2 linked regions of the Spinactinospora alkalitolerans genome follow. The protein of the gene in region 1 interacts with the protein of each later gene in a pairwise test. Links are inferred from orthologs where the notes say so. Each region holds a gene or a part of one and is shown on either strand. Other genes may lie near its edges. The genes, in order: clpS and HDA32_RS21025.

What was found.
Region 2: the proteins of clpS (region 1) and HDA32_RS21025 interact in binary tests that used the Escherichia coli proteins (3 or more experiments, as listed by UniProt). The link is inferred for Spinactinospora alkalitolerans from one-to-one orthologs.

What each region holds. Positions count from the first base shown.
Region 1 is NZ_JACCCC010000001.1:5,026,830-5,035,056, forward strand. Bases 1,756-4,553 are described here. They hold clpS (ATP-dependent Clp protease adapter ClpS), read right to left. Parts: upstream 3,401-4,553; coding sequence 3,110-3,400; downstream 1,756-3,109. Other genes in these bases: HDA32_RS22370 (MoaD/ThiS family protein), read right to left, coding at 1,756-1,864; HDA32_RS22375 (M67 family metallopeptidase), read right to left, coding at 2,011-2,424; HDA32_RS22380 (DUF2017 domain-containing protein), read right to left, coding at 2,524-3,084; HDA32_RS22390 (nicotinate phosphoribosyltransferase), read left to right, coding at 3,608-4,553. Also shown: HDA32_RS22360 (zinc-binding dehydrogenase), read right to left, coding at 1-448; HDA32_RS22365 (PLP-dependent cysteine synthase family protein), read right to left, coding at 633-1,580; more of HDA32_RS22370, read right to left, coding at 1,586-1,755; more of HDA32_RS22390, read left to right, coding at 4,554-4,924; HDA32_RS22395 (isochorismatase family protein), read left to right, coding at 4,943-5,515; HDA32_RS22400 (PucR family transcriptional regulator), read left to right, coding at 5,755-7,035; HDA32_RS22405 (AMP-binding protein), read right to left, coding at 7,216-8,112; HDA32_RS30955 (hypothetical protein), read left to right, coding at 8,059-8,227. UniProt on the Escherichia coli protein: Involved in the modulation of the specificity of the ClpAP-mediated ATP-dependent protein degradation.
Region 2 is NZ_JACCCC010000001.1:4,737,543-4,745,763, reverse strand. The notes cover bases 3,572-6,363. They hold HDA32_RS21025 (Dps family protein), read left to right. Parts: upstream 3,572-4,629; coding sequence 4,630-5,097; downstream 5,098-6,363. Other genes in these bases: HDA32_RS21015 (glycoside hydrolase family 3 protein), read right to left, coding at 6,012-6,363; HDA32_RS21020 (RrF2 family transcriptional regulator), read right to left, coding at 5,375-5,827; HDA32_RS21030 (helix-turn-helix domain-containing protein), read left to right, coding at 4,076-4,435; HDA32_RS21035 (CinA family protein), read left to right, coding at 3,572-3,921. Outside these bases: HDA32_RS21050 (helix-turn-helix domain-containing protein), read left to right, coding at 304-1,266; 30S ribosomal protein S12 methylthiotransferase RimO, read left to right, coding at 1,343-2,797; pgsA (CDP-diacylglycerol--glycerol-3-phosphate 3-phosphatidyltransferase), read left to right, coding at 2,794-3,402; more of HDA32_RS21035, read left to right, coding at 3,412-3,571; more of HDA32_RS21015, read right to left, coding at 6,364-7,472; HDA32_RS21010 (carbohydrate ABC transporter permease), read right to left, coding at 7,611-8,221.

The sequences.
Region 1 (8,227 bases):
TCCGGGCCGCCTCGGCCAGCATCAGTGCGGTGGGACCGTCGTGCAGCAGCGCCACCGCCTCGCGCGGGCCCAGCCCGTCGGGCAGCCGGATGAGCCCGCTCGCCGGTACCGCGACCTGTTCGGCGTAGCCGTCCGTGGGGGCGACCGACAGTCCGGTCCCGGGATCGCGCCTGCCCGTCTCGGTGATGACGTCGGTGCCGATCCAGTCGGCGTCCACGCCTTCCCCGGCCGAGACCACCCTCCCCGCCACCCCGTTGCCGGGCACGTACGGCGGGCTCACGGCGAAGTACTCCCCGCCCCACCCGCTGCGTATCTGTGTGTCGAGGAACATGACGTCAGCGGCGAAGACGCCGACTACGGCCTGTCCCGGCCCGGCGACCGGATCCGGCATCCGGCCGGGCACCAGGACCTCGGGGCCGCCGAACCGCTCCACCTGCACCACGCGCATGGCGATCGCTCTCCTTGCTCCGCGTTTCTTCGGATCTACGCGAAGCAGTCTCATACCTCAACCTTGGTTGAGGTCAACTGGTCGGCGGCGACCGCCGCGCGGAGCCGCGCCGGCCCGGGAGGTAACAGGCGAGGGGCCGCACCGAACGAGATCGGTGCGGCCCCTCGGGTCGTGCGTCGGGCGGCTAGGCCCAGAGCTGGCCGTCGAGGCGTTCCTCCGCCTCTTCGAGGGTGCCCTCGTAGGCGCCGGTGGACAGGTACTTCCATCCGGCGTCGGCGATGACGAAGGCGATGTCGGCGGATTCGCCGGCCTTGACCGCCTTGGCCGCCATCCCCAGCGCGGCGTGCAGCGCGCCGCCGGTGGAGATGCCGGCGAAGATTCCCTCCTTGTTGAGCAGCTCGCGGGTGCGCTTGAGGGCCGCGTCGGAGGGGACGGAGAAGCGCGTGGTCAGCACGCTCTCGTCGTAGAGCTCCGGGACGAAGCCCTCGTCCAGGTTGCGCAGACCGTAGACCAGCTCGCCGTAGCGCGGTTCGGCCGCCACGATCTGCACCTCGGGCCTGTGCTCGCGCAGGTAGCGGCCGACGCCCATCAGGGTGCCGGTCGTGCCCAGCCCCGCCACGAAGTGGGTGATGCCGGGCAGGTCGGCCAGCAGCTCCGGCCCGGTCGTCTCGTAGTGGGCCCGGGCGTTGGCCGGGTTGCCGTACTGGTAGAGCATGACCCAGTCGGGATGCTCACCGGCCATCGCCTTGGCCACCCGCACGGCCTCGTTGGACCCGCCCTCGGCCGGGGAGAAGTGGATCTCGGCGCCCCACATCTCCAGGAGCTGCTTGCGCTCGGCCGAGGTGTTCTCCGGCATCACGCACACCATGCGGTAGCCGCGCAGCTTGGCGACCATGGCCAGCGAGATGCCGGTGTTGCCCGACGTGGGTTCGAGGATGGTGCAGCCGGGGGTGAGCCGGCCGTCCTTCTCGGCCTGCTCGATCATGAAGAACGCCGCGCGGTCCTTGATCGAGCCGGTCGGGTTGCGGTCCTCCAGCTTCGCCCACAGCCGCACCTCCGGCGACGGCGACAGGGCGGGCAGGCCCACGAGCGGCGTCCGCCCCAGGGAGTCCAGGAGAGAGTCGAAACGCATGGCGGCTAGCGCATGCCGCCGGCGACGGCCGGCAGGACGGTGACGCTGTCGCCGTCGGAGACGGGCGCGTCGATGCCGCCGAGGAAGCGCACGTCCTCGTCGTTGAGGTAGACGTTGATGAACCGGCGCAGCTGGCCGTTGTCGACGAGGCGCTCGGCGATGCCGGGGTGGCGCTTGTCGAGGTCGGTGACGAGCTCGCCGAGGGTGCTGCCGCTGCCTTCGACGGCCTTGGCGCCGTCGGTGAGGTTGCGCAGGATCGTGGGAATGCGGACCTCGATGGCCATGGGTGTCTCTCCGTAAGAAGTCTGTGTGGGTCGTGTGGGTCGTGGTCGCCGTCGCGTGGGCGCGGCGGCACTGACGACGGCCCGTCGCTTGGGTTTCAACAGGCGCAGCCGCACGCTGATTCCGCGCCCGGCGGCTCCCCGCCGGTTCAGGCGGCGCCGATGATCTCCACCGGCTCCTCCGTGACCTCCGAGTCCACGATGCGGTAGGAGCGGAACTCCACGGTGTCGGGCTCGCGGGTGGAGACCAGCACGTAGTGGGCGCCGGGCTCGGAGGCGTAGGAGATGTCGGTGCGCGAGGGATAGGCCTCGGTCGCGGTGTGGGAGTGGTAGATGACCACCGGCTCCTCGTCGCGGTCGTCCATCTCGCGCCAGACCTTGAGCTGTTCGATGGAGTCGAACCGGTAGAACGTCGGCGAGCGCTCGGCGTTGATCATCTCGACGAACCGCACGGGCCGGTCGGATCCCTCGGGGCCGGCGACCACGCCGCACGCCTCGTCGGGGTGGTCGCGGCGGGCATGGGCGACGATCTGGTCGTAGATCGAGCGATCAATCCTCAGCATGGCTCTCAGCGTAGCCGAGAAACTATTCCTACCCACTCACTGGGTATGACTAATGCGAGGGATCTCCGCGGTCCGGCCCGGATCCTCCCCCGCCGCTGCTCACCCCGGATCGGTCCCGCCGCCGATCAGCGCCTGCAGCAGCGTCTCCTGGAGGCCGCCGAGCCAGTCGTAGATGTGCAGGGCCGCGGCGTCGGCGTCGTCCACCTGACCCTCGCCGCGCAGGTAGGCGTCGTAGGTCTCCTCCTCGATCTCCAGGCGGGTGCCCAGGGCGAGGCGGACGTCGTTGAGCGCCTTGAGCCAGGCGTGCGCGTCGGCGAGGTCGAGCGTGACGCTGCCGCCGGCCTCGGGCAGGGCGACCAGCATCGCCTGGGCGTTGTCGCGCTTGTGCCGGCGCAGCTCGTCCTCGGTGTAGCGGCGGAAGTCCCCGGCCGACTCGGTGTCGTCGGAGTAGGCGTCGGGGAAGAGCCTGGCCAGCACCGGGTCCTCCGGCTTGGTGTCGCTGCCGCCGATGCCGACGAGTTCGGCGAGCCCGTCCTTCGGTTCGGGCGGCTCCACCAACTGCAGGATCAGGCCGGCCATGGAGCGCAGGACGGCGGCCTCGTCGAGGTCGAGGTCGATGGTGACGCCCCCTCGGGGCGCGGGGCGGAATCCGTTGGTCATGGAGTCTCTCGCTGGGTCCGCGGGGCTACTTGTCCTGCTGGAGCGTCGCCCACAGCCCGTACTCGTGCAGGATGGAGACGTCGCGCTCCATCTCCTCCCGGGTGCCGCTGGAGACCACGGCCCGCCCCTTGTAGTGCACGTCGAGCATGAGCTTGTGGGCCTTGCGCTTGGAGTAGCCGAAGACGGTCTGGAAGACGTAGGTCACGTACGACATCAGGTTGACGGGGTCGTTCCAGACGATCGTCACCCAGGGGAGATCGGGCCGAACGTCCTCCTCGGTCTCCGGCCGCTCCAGCTCGACCGGCGCCGTCGTCATGGGTCCATCTCCTTCGTCGTCCGACCGTTGCCGGTCGTGGCGGTCCTGGCCGCCGGGGCCGGGCGCGGGCGCGGGGTGTGCGGACGCGCGCGGCACCTCCCCGGGCTTGCTTCCAACTCGTATTGTCCCATCCGTTCCCGGTGCGATTCGCGCACCGCTGCACCACCCGATTTTGCTCCCATGAGACACAAACTAGGCTTGGTGCTCATGACCGATGGCTGGAGCAGTGCGCTGCTGACCGACCAGTACGAGCTGACCATGGTGCAGGGTGCGCTGCACAGCGGTGCGGCGCACCGGCGGACGGTGTTCGAGATGTTCGCGCGCCGGCTGCCCGAGACCCGCCGCTACGGCGTGGTCGCCGGCACCGGGCGCTTCCTCGAGGCCCTGGAGCGGTTCCGCTTCGACCCCGAGGCGCTGGACTACCTGTCCCGGGCCGGGATCGTCGACGACCTTACCCTGAAGTGGCTCGCGGACTACCGGTTCTCCGGGGACATCTGGGGCTACGCCGAGGGCGACTGCTACTTCCCCGGCTCCCCGATCCTGGTCGTCGAGGGCACGTTCGCCGAGGCCGTCATCCTGGAGACGCTGGCGCTGTCCGTCTACAACCACGACTGCGCGATCGCCTCGGCGGCCTCGCGGATGGTCACGGCCGCGGGCGAGCGGCCGCTGATCGAGATGGGGTCGCGCCGCACCCACGAGATGGCCGCGGTCGCGGCGGCCCGCGCGGCCCACCTCGCCGGATTCGCCACCACCTCCAACCTGGAGGCGGGGCGGCGCTACGGCGTGCCGACGGCGGGCACCAGCGCGCACTCCTTCACCCTGCTGCACGACAGCGAGCGGCACGCCTTCTCCGCCCAACTGGAGGCGCTGGGCAACGGCACCACGCTCCTCGTCGACACCTACGACGTGGTGCGCGCCGTCAACTGCGGCATCGAGCTGGCAGGCACCGAGCTGGGCGGGGTGCGCATCGACTCCGGCGACCTCGGCCCGCTGGCCGAGCGGGTGCGGCGGCTGCTGGACGAACAGGGGGCCGCCGACACCCGCATCGTCGTCACCGGCGACCTCGACGAGTACGCGATCCAGGCGCTGGCCATCGCGCCCGTGGACGGCTACGGGGTGGGCACCGCGCTGGTCACCGGCTCGGGAACGCCGACGGCGTCGCTGGTCTACAAGCTGGTGGCCCGCGCGCACGGCGACGACCCGGCCGAGCCGCTGGCGCCGGTCGCCAAGCGCTCGGTGGGCAAGCCCAGCCGGGGCGGCCGCAAATGGGGGGTGCGGCGCTTCGACGACGACGGAACCGCGTCGACCGAGCTGGTCTACGACCACGAACCCGAGCTCGGCCCGCTGGACCGGCCGCTGCTGCGGCGACTGGTCGCCGGGGGCGAGATCGTCGGCCGCGAGCCGCTGAGCGAGGCGCGCGAGCGGCACGCCCGGGCCGTCAAGGAACTGCCGATGGCCGCGCAGCGGATGTCGCGCGGCGAACCGGCGATCCCCACGTCTTTCGAACAGCGCGTCAACGCCTGACGCGCGAAGGGACCTGACATGTTGGCACTGATCGTCGTCGACGTACAGAACGACTTCTGTGAGGGCGGCAGCCTCGCCGTGTCCGGGGGCACCGATGTCGCCTCGGCGGTCTCGGCGTTCATCGACGCGCGGCACGGCGACTACGTGCACGTGGTGGCCACCCGCGACTACCACGTCGACCCCGGCGCGCACTTCTCCGACTCCCCCGACTTCGTCGACTCCTGGCCCCCGCACTGCGTGGTGGGCACCTCCGGCGCGGACTTCCACCCGCGCTTCGAGACCGACCGGGTGGATGCGGTGTTCAGCAAGGGCGCCCACACCGCCGCCTACAGCGGGTTCGAGGGGGCGACCGAGGACGGCGCGACGCTGTCGGCCTGGCTGCGCGAGCACGGCGTGACCTCGGTCGACGTGGTGGGCATCGCCACCGACCACTGCGTGCGCGCCACCGCCCTGGACGCGGTCCGGGCCGGGTTCGACACCCGGGTGCTGCTCAACCTGACCGCCGGCGTCGCCCAGGAGAGCGTGCACACGGCGCTGGAGGAGCTGCGCGGGGCCGGCGTCGCCCTGGAGGGCCAGCCGGTCGTGGCCTGACCCGCCGGGCCCGGCCACCGGCCGCACCACCGGCGCAACGCCGGCCGCAGCGCCCCGGAACGCATTTGTCGCCGGGAGTAACAGAAACCAGGGGCCAACGGTCCTGGACAAACCGGCGCTTTGTCACCTGCGTGACAAAGCGCCGGTTTCTTTTCATTGCCAGTGATCACTGGCTCATTACAGGAATGTGACTAATGTAAAAGGAGCATCCCCTTTTTCCGGCCCGGCCGGAGGTAGTAGTGCACCAGAGACCCACGGTCACCGGTCTGCGGGAGAATCCGCTGGCGACCATTCCCGCGGAGATCGCCGACCGGCTCCGCCCCGCCCTGGACTCGACGACCGACGAGATCGTCGCCGACATCCAGTCCCGCATCGCCGAGTACGCGCGCCCCCGCGACGCCAACTACCTGCGGGTCACCCGGGCCGCCGTCGAGCACGCGCTGCAGGCGTTCATGGAGCGGATGGGCGACCCGGACCCCCGCGCCGAGGAGCTGCACCAGAAGTTCCGGGCCATCGGGGCCGGAGAGGCGCACGAGGGACGCAACCTGGACAGCCTGCAGACGGCGATGCGCAGCGGAGCGGTGATCTCGTGGCGGCGCATCGCGGAGATGTCGGAGTCGACCGCCATCCCCCGGCACTACATCTCGCTGCTCGCCGAGGCGGCCTTCCTGTTCCTCGAAGAGATCGCCGGGGCCGCGGTGGAGGGCTACAGCCAGGCCAGGGCCAAGGCCGCGGGCGAGCTCCAGCGGCGCAGGGGACGGCTGATCAACCTGCTGCTCGCCGAGGAGCCCGCGGCCCCCGAGGCCATCGCCGACCTGGCGCGGGCCGCGCGGTGGCGGGTCCCCGCCTCGATCGCCGCGGTCACCCTGCACTACCGCGACCGGGAGCCGGTGAGCACCCCGACGCTGCCGCCCGACGTGCTCGTGGACTTCAACCGGCTGGACCCGTGCCTGCTGCTGCCCGACCCCGACGGCCCCGGGCGGCTGCAGTCGCTGGGCCGGGCGCTGCAGGGCTGGGACGCCGCGGTGGGACCCGCGATGGAGGTGGCCGACGCCGCGGCCTCCCTGAAACGCGCCCAGGACACGCTCGCGCTGGTGCGCAGCGGCCTCATCCCCGGTTCCGGGATCATCCGGTGGACCGAGCACCTGACGACCCTGATGCTGTTCGCCGACGAGGCGCTGCTGCACGCCATGGCCGAGGCCCGGCTGGCCCCCTTGGAGGAGCTGCGCCCGGCCCAACGCGACCGGATGGCCGAGACCCTGCTGTCCTGGCTGCAGACCGGCTACAACGCCAACGAGGTGGCGGCGCGGCTGCACGTCCACCCCCAGACGGTCCGCTACCGCCTGCGCCGGCTGGAGGAGCTCTTCGGCGACCGGCTGCGCGACCCCGACCAGCGCTTCGAACTGGAGATGGTGCTACGGATGCGCGGCCTGAAATCCCGGGCCGGGCGGCGCCGCGAGCGCGAGGGCGGGGACGCGGCGAGCGTGATCGCGCTCCCCCGCCGCCGCGGCGAACGGTGAGCGGAAAGGACCGCGGGGCGGGGGTTGGAGGAACTCGCACGGCGGGCGGCCTCACTGATGCTCGGCGATCGGATACGCACAGGGGGTGAGCTGTCGCAGTGCGCGCAGCGCCGGCGGCACAGCGGACCCGGTCCCTGAAAACCCCCACCTCATCCCGCGAACGCAGCGGTCAAGACCCGATCAGGCCCACGCCGCGGCGGCGCTCCGCTCCGACCGGGCCCCGCGGCGGGCGGCCCCGCCGGTGCCGGAGTCCCTCACCCGGCCCGTCACGCACAGCTCGCCGCCGATGACGACACCGAGGTCCCCGGTGCGCAGCCACGGGGCGTCACCGGCCGGATCCGCGCGCGGCGCGCCGAACATGGTCGCGCCGAAGACCTCGACGCTGCGCTCGGTGTCGCCCCAGTAGGCGTCGGCGACGTTGGGCCCCTGCACCCAGATCTCCCCGACGGCCCCTTCGGGCACCTCGACCCCGTGCCGGGGGTCCACGACGGCCACCCGCTGCCCGACCGGCCTGCCGCAGGAGACCAGCTCGACCGCCGGCTCCTCGGACCCCGGGAGCTCGACGGCCACACCCATCGCCAGGGCGTCGCGGTCGACCTCGCGCACGCGCGGCGGGCGGCGCGCACCGTCCATGCTGACGTAGGCCGTCGCCTCGGCCGGCCCGTAGGCGGGGATCTGGGCCGCGGGGTCCAGGCCGCACGGCTCGAACGCCTCGGCGAACCGGCGGACCGTACGGCCGGCGCCGGAACGTCGGGGAGGTCGGCGCGCACGCCGGTGCCGAGGGGCGGCGCCGGAGGCGGTACCGGTATCGGGGGCGAACTCGTCGACGGCGATGACCTCCCGCACGCCGCAGGCCCCGTCGGAGCCGATCAGCTCCCGCACGCCCGCGTGCGCCGACGCGGTGGTGAGCACGAGGGAGGGCCGGCAGTCGCGCAGCGCCCAGCGCAGGCGCTCGCCGCGGCCGGGCGGGTTGGACAGATCGGGCGGGCCGGGCGGGAACAGCGGCACCGCGACGGCGCGGGTGTGCAGGACGGCCAGGACGGCGACGACGTAGTCCAGCCCCTGCGGCGCCAGGATCGCGACCCGCCCCCCGCCTCGGTCGCCTCCTCGATCCCGGTGGCCAGGACGCGCACCCGGCGCGCGGTCTGCGCCCAGGTGAGCGTCCGCGTGACGCCCGCGGGGTCGGCGGAGT
Region 2 (8,221 bases), 290 kb from region 1 along the record:
AGGCCTGTATCGCAAGGTGAGCATGCAGGGCCGCACTCTCGCCGCGGCCTCTTGCCGTTGCCCTACTCCGCGCTGAATGCGGTGGTCCGTGGCGCGCTGACCGTTTTTTGACCATCCGTGGGGGCGTGCCTGCATCGGATCGGGGCCGCCCCGGGGTAACAGTGGGTAGGTAGTCAATAGCGTTCCGCGTGGGGCGTCTTCAGGGGGAGCCTCTGTTGCGCGTGAGATCCTCCCGCGAGAAGACGGGCCCGGCGCCAACAGCTCAAGGGGTGTGCGCACCCGGAAACGGGGATGGGGGCGATCATGGCGACGATCGGTCAGACCCTTACCGGTGTCCGTAGACGAGCCGGGTACTCGGTGGCCGGACTCAGCGAACGTACCTGCATAACCGAGCACGTCATCCAGGCCCTGGAACGCGATGACTTCGCCGCGTGCGGCGGGGACTTCTACGTCCGCGGCCACATCCGCGGAATAGCCCGGGCGCTGGAACTCGATCCGGAACCTCTGATCCAGCAGTTCGACCAGGAGTACGCCGAGCAGGCGCCCGCGCCGATGACCGCCGACGAGTTCTTCACGGCGCACGCCCCGGACACGCTCGCCGAACCCGTCCAGCGCAAGTGGCCCATCGTCGTCGCGGCGGCCGTGGCGGGCGTGGCGCTCATCGGCGTCGCGCACGCGTGGCCGGGCGGGGACGGCGCGGACGACCGCCCATCGGCCCAGGCCGCGGCGCAGGCCGGAGGGGAGTCCTCGACCGAGCGGCAGCCTTCGGACGGCAAGTCCGGCCCCGAACCCAGGGCGTCGGCGCGGCCGGAGCCCTCCCCGAGTTCGCAGGAGGCGGTCCGGCTGCGGATCGCCGCCCAGGAGCCGACCTGGCTCAGCGTCTACAACGGGACCGGCGAGGACGTGTTCACCGGCGTGCTGGAGGCCGGGAAGAGCCGGGAGTGGACCGATCCCGAGGAGCTCCGCCTGCACATCGGCAACGCCGGTGGAGTCCGGCTGGAGGCCAACGGGCGCGACATGGGCGCCCCCGGCGGCGTCGGCGAGGTGGTCCAGCTCACCTTCGGTCCGGAGGGGCTGCGGCAGGAGCCGTCCGGCGTGCTGCGGCAGGAGGCCGCACCCCCGCCGCAGGAGGCTCCCGCGGCGCCTGAGGGAGCGCCGGCTCCGGCGCCGGCCCGGCCTGAGGAGCCGCCCGCGCCGCCGCAGGGGGTGCCGCAGGGGGTGCCGCAGGAGGCGCCGACGGCGCAGAGCGGGAGCCCCGGGGTCTGAAGGGCTCCCCGGGACGACCTACCCTTGAGGAAGCGGCGTCCCGCCGCGCTCAGGAACTCCCGTAACCTTGGAAGCTATGTCATCGCGCCGTACTGTTTCGCTCGTCACCCTGGGGTGCGCGCGAAATGAGGTTGACTCCGAAGAACTCGCCGGGCGACTGGCGGCCGGCGGCTGGGATCTGGTCGATCCCGACGACGGCGGCGGCCCCGCCGACGTCGTCGTCGTCAACACCTGCGGTTTCATCGAGGCCGCCAAGCAGGACTCCATCGAGGCGCTGCTCAACGCGGCCGAGGACGGCACCAAGGTGGTCGCCGCCGGGTGCATGGCCGAACGCTACGGCTCGGAGCTGGCCGACGCGCTCCCCGAGGCGCAGGTGATCGGCTTCGACGACTACACCGAGATCGGGCAGCGGCTCGACGACGTGGTCGAGGGCCGGCCGCTCGTCCCGCACGGCCCCCGCGACCGCCGCACCCTGCTGCCGATCTCGCCGACCGAGCGCCCGGCCCGCCAGGACGTGCACGTTCCGGGGCACGCCCCCTTCGGCGGCGAGCCCGAACCGCTGCCCGACGGCATCGCCCCCGCCTCCGGGCCGTTCCTGCCGCGCCGCCGCCTCGCCGGCGGCCCGGTGGCCAACCTCAAGATCGCCTCGGGGTGCGACCGCCGCTGCACGTTCTGCGCGATCCCGGCCTTCCGCGGCGCCTACATCTCGCGGCGCCCCGACGACGTCGTGCGCGAGGCCGAGTGGCTGGCCGACCAGGGCGTGCGCGAACTCTTCCTGGTGAGCGAGAACTCCACCTCCTACGGCAAGGACCTCGGCGACCTGCGGGCGCTGGAGGGGCTGCTGCCCCGGCTGGCCGCGGTCCCCGGCATCGAGCGGGTGCGGGTCAGCTACCTGCAGCCGGCCGAGGTGCGGCCCGGCCTGGTCGACGTGCTCACCACGACACCGGGCGTGGTGCCCTACTTCGACCTCTCCTTCCAGCACGCCAGCGGCTCCCTGCTGCGCCGCATGCGCCGCTTCGGCGACGGCGAGCGCTTCCTGGACCTGCTGGCGACCGTCCGCAAGGCTGCCCCCGAGGCCGGGGCCCGCTCCAACTTCATCGTCGGCTTCCCCGGCGAGACCGAGGCCGAGTACGGCGAACTGGTCTCCTTCCTGGAGGAGGCCCGGCTGGACGCCATCGGCGTCTTCGGCTACTCCGACGAGGACGGAACCGAGGCCGCCGCTCTTGACGGCAAGCTCTCAGGGGAGATCATTGCCGCACGGGCCGATCAGCTCAACCAGTTGGCGGAGGAGCTCATGGCGCAACGGGCAGAGGAGCGTGTCGGCTCCACCGTGGACGTCCTCATCGAGACCGACCTCGGGGACGGCGCCTACGAGGGGCGCGCCCACCACCAGGCGCCGGAGGTGGACGGCAGCACGATCGTGCACGGGGACGGCCTGCCGGTCGGGGAGATGGTGCGCGCCACCGTGACCGAGGCGGCCGGCGTCGACCTCATCGCCGAGGCGGCCGCTGACCTGACGGACGCGCGGTGAACACCCCCGGTCCCGACGCGGTCCCGTCCGGCCCCGTACCGGTGTGGAACATCGCCAACATCCTGACGGTGAGCCGGCTCGTCATGGTGCCGCTCTTCATCGTCTTCATGTTCCTGGAGCACCCGGCCTGGCGCTTCGCCGCGTTCGCGGTGTTCGTGATCGCCGCGATCACCGACCACATCGACGGCGAGCTGGCCCGCCGCCGCAACCTGGTCACCGACTTCGGCAAGGTCGCCGACCCCATCGCGGACAAGGCCCTCACCGGTGCCGCGCTGGTCGTGCTGTCCGTGCTCGGCGAGCTGTGGTGGTGGGTGACCATCGTCATCCTGGTGCGCGAATGGGGGGTCACGGCGCTGCGGTTCGCGGTCATCAGGCACGGCATCATCCCGGCGAGCCGGGGCGGCAAGCTCAAGACCGTGCTGCAGATCGTCGCGATCAGCGTCTACCTCTTCCCGCTGCCGGACCCGCTGCAGATCGTCGCGCACGTCATCATGGCCGCCGCGCTCGCCGCCACCGTGTGGACCGGTCTGGACTACGTCATCCAGGCCCTCCGGCTGCGCCGCGCGGCCGGGCCCCGGTTCCCCGGGACCGAGAAGAAGGCCTGAGCCGGGGCCGTGCCCTCTCCGCCTCCTCTGCCCGCCCGTGACGCCGCGGTCGGCGTGCACCGGCTGCTCGGTGCGCGCTCGGCCACCCTGGCCACGGCCGAGTCCCTCACCGGCGGCCTCATCGGCGCCGTCCTCACCGACGTCGCCGGGGCCTCGGCGACCTACCGCGGCGGGGTGGTCGCCTACGCCACGGAGGTCAAGGCCCGCGTGCTGGGGGTGCCCGAGGCGCTGCTCGCCGAGCACGGGGCGGTGCACCCCGATGTCGCCGCGCACATGGCGCACGGCGTCCGCCGGCTCCTCACGGCCACATACGGCCTCGCGGTGACCGGGGTGGCCGGCCCCGAACCCCAGGACGGCCGGCCCGTCGGAACCGTCTTCGCCGCCGTCTGCGGACCGGGCGGGCCGGCCGAGGTGGCCGGGTTCCACCTCTCGGGTGACCGGGCCAGGATCCGGTGTGACACCGCTGATCAGGCCCTTTGGCTGCTGCATGAGACCGTGGCCGGGACCACGGCGAAATAGCGGCCGCGAACCCGTTCAACCCGGGGATCCGGGGGAACAAACCCTCACCAAGATCGGTTACCCCTCCAGCGAACAGAAAGCCGTGAGGTGCGACGATCGGGCTTCGGGCAGGTACGGTGTTTTTTATGAAGGTCGCTACCGGGAGGGAGCGCGAATGATGGTCCTGCTTCGTCACCTACTTGGTGACGTGCTACGACAGCTTCGGCAGCGTCAGGGCCGCACTCTCCGCGAGGTGTCGGCCGATGCCCGGGTCTCGTTGGGCTACCTGTCGGAGGTCGAGCGGGGACAGAAGGAGGCCTCCTCCGAACTGCTCTCCTCGATCTGCGGTGCTCTGGGCGTCCCACTCTCCCAAGTGCTGCGTGACGTCTCCGATCAACTGGCGCTGGCCGAACTCCAGGAGGCGGCTCTGCTCAGCGGATCGGTTTCGGCCGATTCCGTTCCAGGACCCGACCGGCTCGGTATCGATTCGGTGCCCGACCGCGTTCCCGATGTCGTCGACATGGTGGGTGTGTAACCGCCCGCCCGACTCAACCTCCGTCGGCCGCAGCCCTGCGGCCGGCACCTCTTCCACGACGTCCCGGTCGCCGCACGGCGACCGGGACGTCGTGTTCCCGTCCTCCGTTCGTCCGCCGCCGCCCGTGTTTTCCCATCGGGCCATTGGGCAGTGGGACGAATGGGTCACAAGACACGACAGGGGGATGATCCACGATGACGAAAATCCACAGCCCGCTTCCCGATGACGCCCGCAAGGCCACCGGTGAGGCGCTGCAGGGCGCGGTCGTCGACCTGATCGACCTGTCACTGGTGGGCAAGCAGGCGCACTGGAACGTGGTCGGCCGCACCTTCCGCTCCATCCACCTGCAGCTCGACGAGCTGGTGGACGCGGCGCGCAAGCACACCGACGTGCTCGCCGAGCGGGCCATCTCGATCGGGGTCAACCCCGACGGCCGCTCGACCAAGGTCGCCGCCGACACCAAGATCGGTCAGCCGGAACCCGGCTACCTGCAGGAGGACAAGGTCATCGCGCTGATCGTGGACGCGCTGGGCGTGGTGGTCAAGCGATTCCGGGACCGGGTCGAGGCCACCGAGAAGCCCGATCCGGTGACCCAGGACCTGCTGATCGCCGCGTCGCAGGACCTTGAGGAGCAGCACTGGATGTTCGAGGCCATGCGCTGACATCGGCGGCCTTCTCGGCGGCCGTGGAGGCCGCGGGCAGAGCGCGGTCCTTGCCTGATGCGGGATGTCTCACCGCTGTCGGACGGGCCGCGCCCGGCCGCCGAAGCAGAAGTTCACGTTCGCATGCGGTCTCGACCACCGCTTCGGCCGGGAGGCGCGGCCCCAGGGCCGGCCTTCCGGTGACCGGTGGGTGCGAAGGGGGCCGCGCTCGCCCGGCATCCTCCCCAGAACCCGACTCCTGCAGACTGCTCGACCTCAAAACCCCGGTAGCAGGGCGTCAGCTCGCCCACGCCCCGGGGTCCTCGGAGAGGGAGCGCACCGACTCGGGGAGCTTGCCCGTCGAGACGTGCTCCAGCGTCACCGCCTCCAGGATGGCGCGCTCGCTGGCGCGCAGGGCGATCCACACCTGCTGCAGGCTGCGGGCCGCGCCGTCGTAGTCGACGTGCTCGGGGCGCTCCCCGCGCACGTTGGCCAGCGGTCCGTCCACGGCGCGGATGATGTCGGCCAGTGAGATCTCCGCGGCCGGGCGGGCCAGCCAGTAGCCGCCGACCGGTCCCCGCTGGCTGCGCACCAGGCCGGCGCGGCGCAACTGGGTGAGGATGTTCTCCAGGAATTTTCCGGGTATGGCCTGGGCGCGCGCGAGCTGTTCGGCCGTAACCGGGCCGCCACTGGCGGCAGCGAGTTCGGCCGCGGCGCGCAACGCGTAATCGACCCGGGCAGAAAGGCGCATGCTGCGATTATGCCGTGAATCGAAGGGGGTTCGGGTCAAGGGTGCTTCGCGCGGGGGTGCCGCACGCGCGCGCCGCCGCCCCCACTCCGGGCCTGGTTCCCGGGCCGAAGCGGGGTCCGCGGGGCGCGCGCTCCTCCGTGCGGTGCCGCGAAGAGGGCCCTGTACGGGCCTGTGCGCTGCGGCGTCACCTCAGGCGCAGCGACGCCGGGCCTGCGGCGCCGAGGACCTCTGCCGCGCTCTGGGCGTTGACCCGGGCGGCGCCGTAAGTGCTGACGTGCGCGCGGCATTCGGGCCGCCAGATCGGCAGGCCCATCTCCACCACGACGGCGTCGGGACGTGCGCGGCACAGTTCGGTGACGAAGGAGCGGATCATGGGATGGCGGTGGGCGTCGCGCACCACGAGGACCAGGTCGCGCCCCGAGGCGTCGGAGAGCACATCGGCGGGCCGGGCCGTGGCGGCCTCCAGGCGGACCGCGTCGGGGAACCACGGGCCGACCCCCCACGGGACGTCGCCCACGGCCGCGCCGACCGGAGCGTCGAACTCCACGACGAGCGGGGCGTGCAGGGGGCCGAGCTCGCCCTCCACCCGGACCGCCCGCCTGGCGCCGTCCAGGCCGACGTCCGCGGCCCCGGCCATGGCGGCGGGGCGCTCCTTCGTCCACTGCCGCGCCGCGGCGGTGCGCGCGGCGGCGTCCTCCAGCCGCTCGCCGCTGAGCCTGCCTGCGCGGACCGCCTCGACGACGGCGGCGCGGATCGCGGCGATCTCGTCGGCGTAGACGTAGCGGCCCAGGCAGAGCAGGTCGCAGCCGGCCCGCAGCGCGCGCACCGAGGCCTCGGGGACGCCGATGTCGCCGCTGACCCCGCGCATCTCCAGGGCGTCGCTGATGACCATGCCGTCGAAGCCGATCTCGCGGCGCAGCAGACCGGTGACGATCTCCGGCGTCAGCGTGGCCGGGCCGGTCGCGCCCAGCGCCGGGAGCTGGATGTGGGCGGTCAGGACGCTGCGCGCGCCCGCGTCGACGGCGGCCCGGAACGGCAGCAGCTCGCGGCGGTCGAGCAGGTCGGCATCGGCGTCGATCACCGGGAGCTCGTCGTGGGAGTCCTGGTGGGTGGCCCCGTGGCCGGGGAAGTGCTTGGCGCAGGCCGCCACGCCGCCCTCCTGCAGGCCGGTGACCGCGGCCGCGGCGTGCCGGGCGACCAGGTCGGCGTCGGCGCCGAACGAGCGGGTGCCGATGACAGGGTTGTCGGCGGCGGTGTTGACGTCCACCGACGGCGCGAGATCGAGGTTGAAGCCCAGGGCGTGCAGCTCGGCGCCGAGCGCGCGGTGCACGGCGCGGGTCAGCTCCGGGTCGTCGATGGCGCCCAGCGCGGCGTTGCCGGGATAGTCGCTGCCGGCCACGTGCCCGATCCGGGTGACGTCGCCGCCCTCTTCGTCCAGGGAGATCAGCGGAGCGTCGGCGGCCTCGCCGAGCAGCCGGTTCAGCTCCTTGACCTGCTCGGGGCCCGCGATGTTGTTGTGGAACAGGCAGACTCCGGCGATGCCGTCGGCCAGGCCCTCCAGCGTCCATCGCGGCGGGTCGTACGCCTCGAACGGCACCAGGAGGGTGGCGTTGGCGAGGCGTTCCAGGCTCCGGTCAGCGGGCATCACGGACTCCGTTCAGGGGTTGGGCGCCCCGGGTCGGGGCGGGCGGGTGTGCGCGGTGGGCACGGGGACGAAGGAGGGCGCCGCGCGCCGGCGGATCGGGTGCGCGGCGCCCCCAGCGGTCAAGGAGGGGGTGTGGGGCTAGCCCTTGACCGCGCCCATGGTGAGACCGGACACCATGCGGCGTTGGACGAACAGGAAGAACACCATCACCGGAATGGTGAGCAGGGTGGAGGCCGCCATGATGGAGCCCCACTCGATGCTGGCCCGGCCGAAGTAGTACTGCAGCGAGATCGGCAGCGTGAAGGAACCGGTGTTGTTCTGCAGGAAGGTGAAGGCCACCACGAACTCGTTCCACGCGGTGATGAAGGCGAAGATGCTCGCCGCGACCAGGCCGGGCGCCACCAGCGGCATCAGGATCCGCCAGAAGATCGTCCAGCTGTCGGCGCCGTCGATCGCCGCGGCCTCCTCCAGCTCCTTGGGCACCGCCGCCACGAAGCTGCGCATCATCAGGATCGTGATGGGCAGCGAGACCGTGATGTAGACGACGAGGACGCCGAGCAGGCTCCCGGTCAGCGGCACGGAGAGCAGCTCGCCCGCCTTGTAGAAGTTCACGAAGATCGAGATGATCAGCGCCTCGATCGGCACCATCTGGATCACCAGCAGCAGCACGATGAAGGATCCGCGCAGCGAGAACCTGAAGCGGGCGACGGCGACGGCGGCCAGCAGCGCGAAGACCGCGGAGACCACGA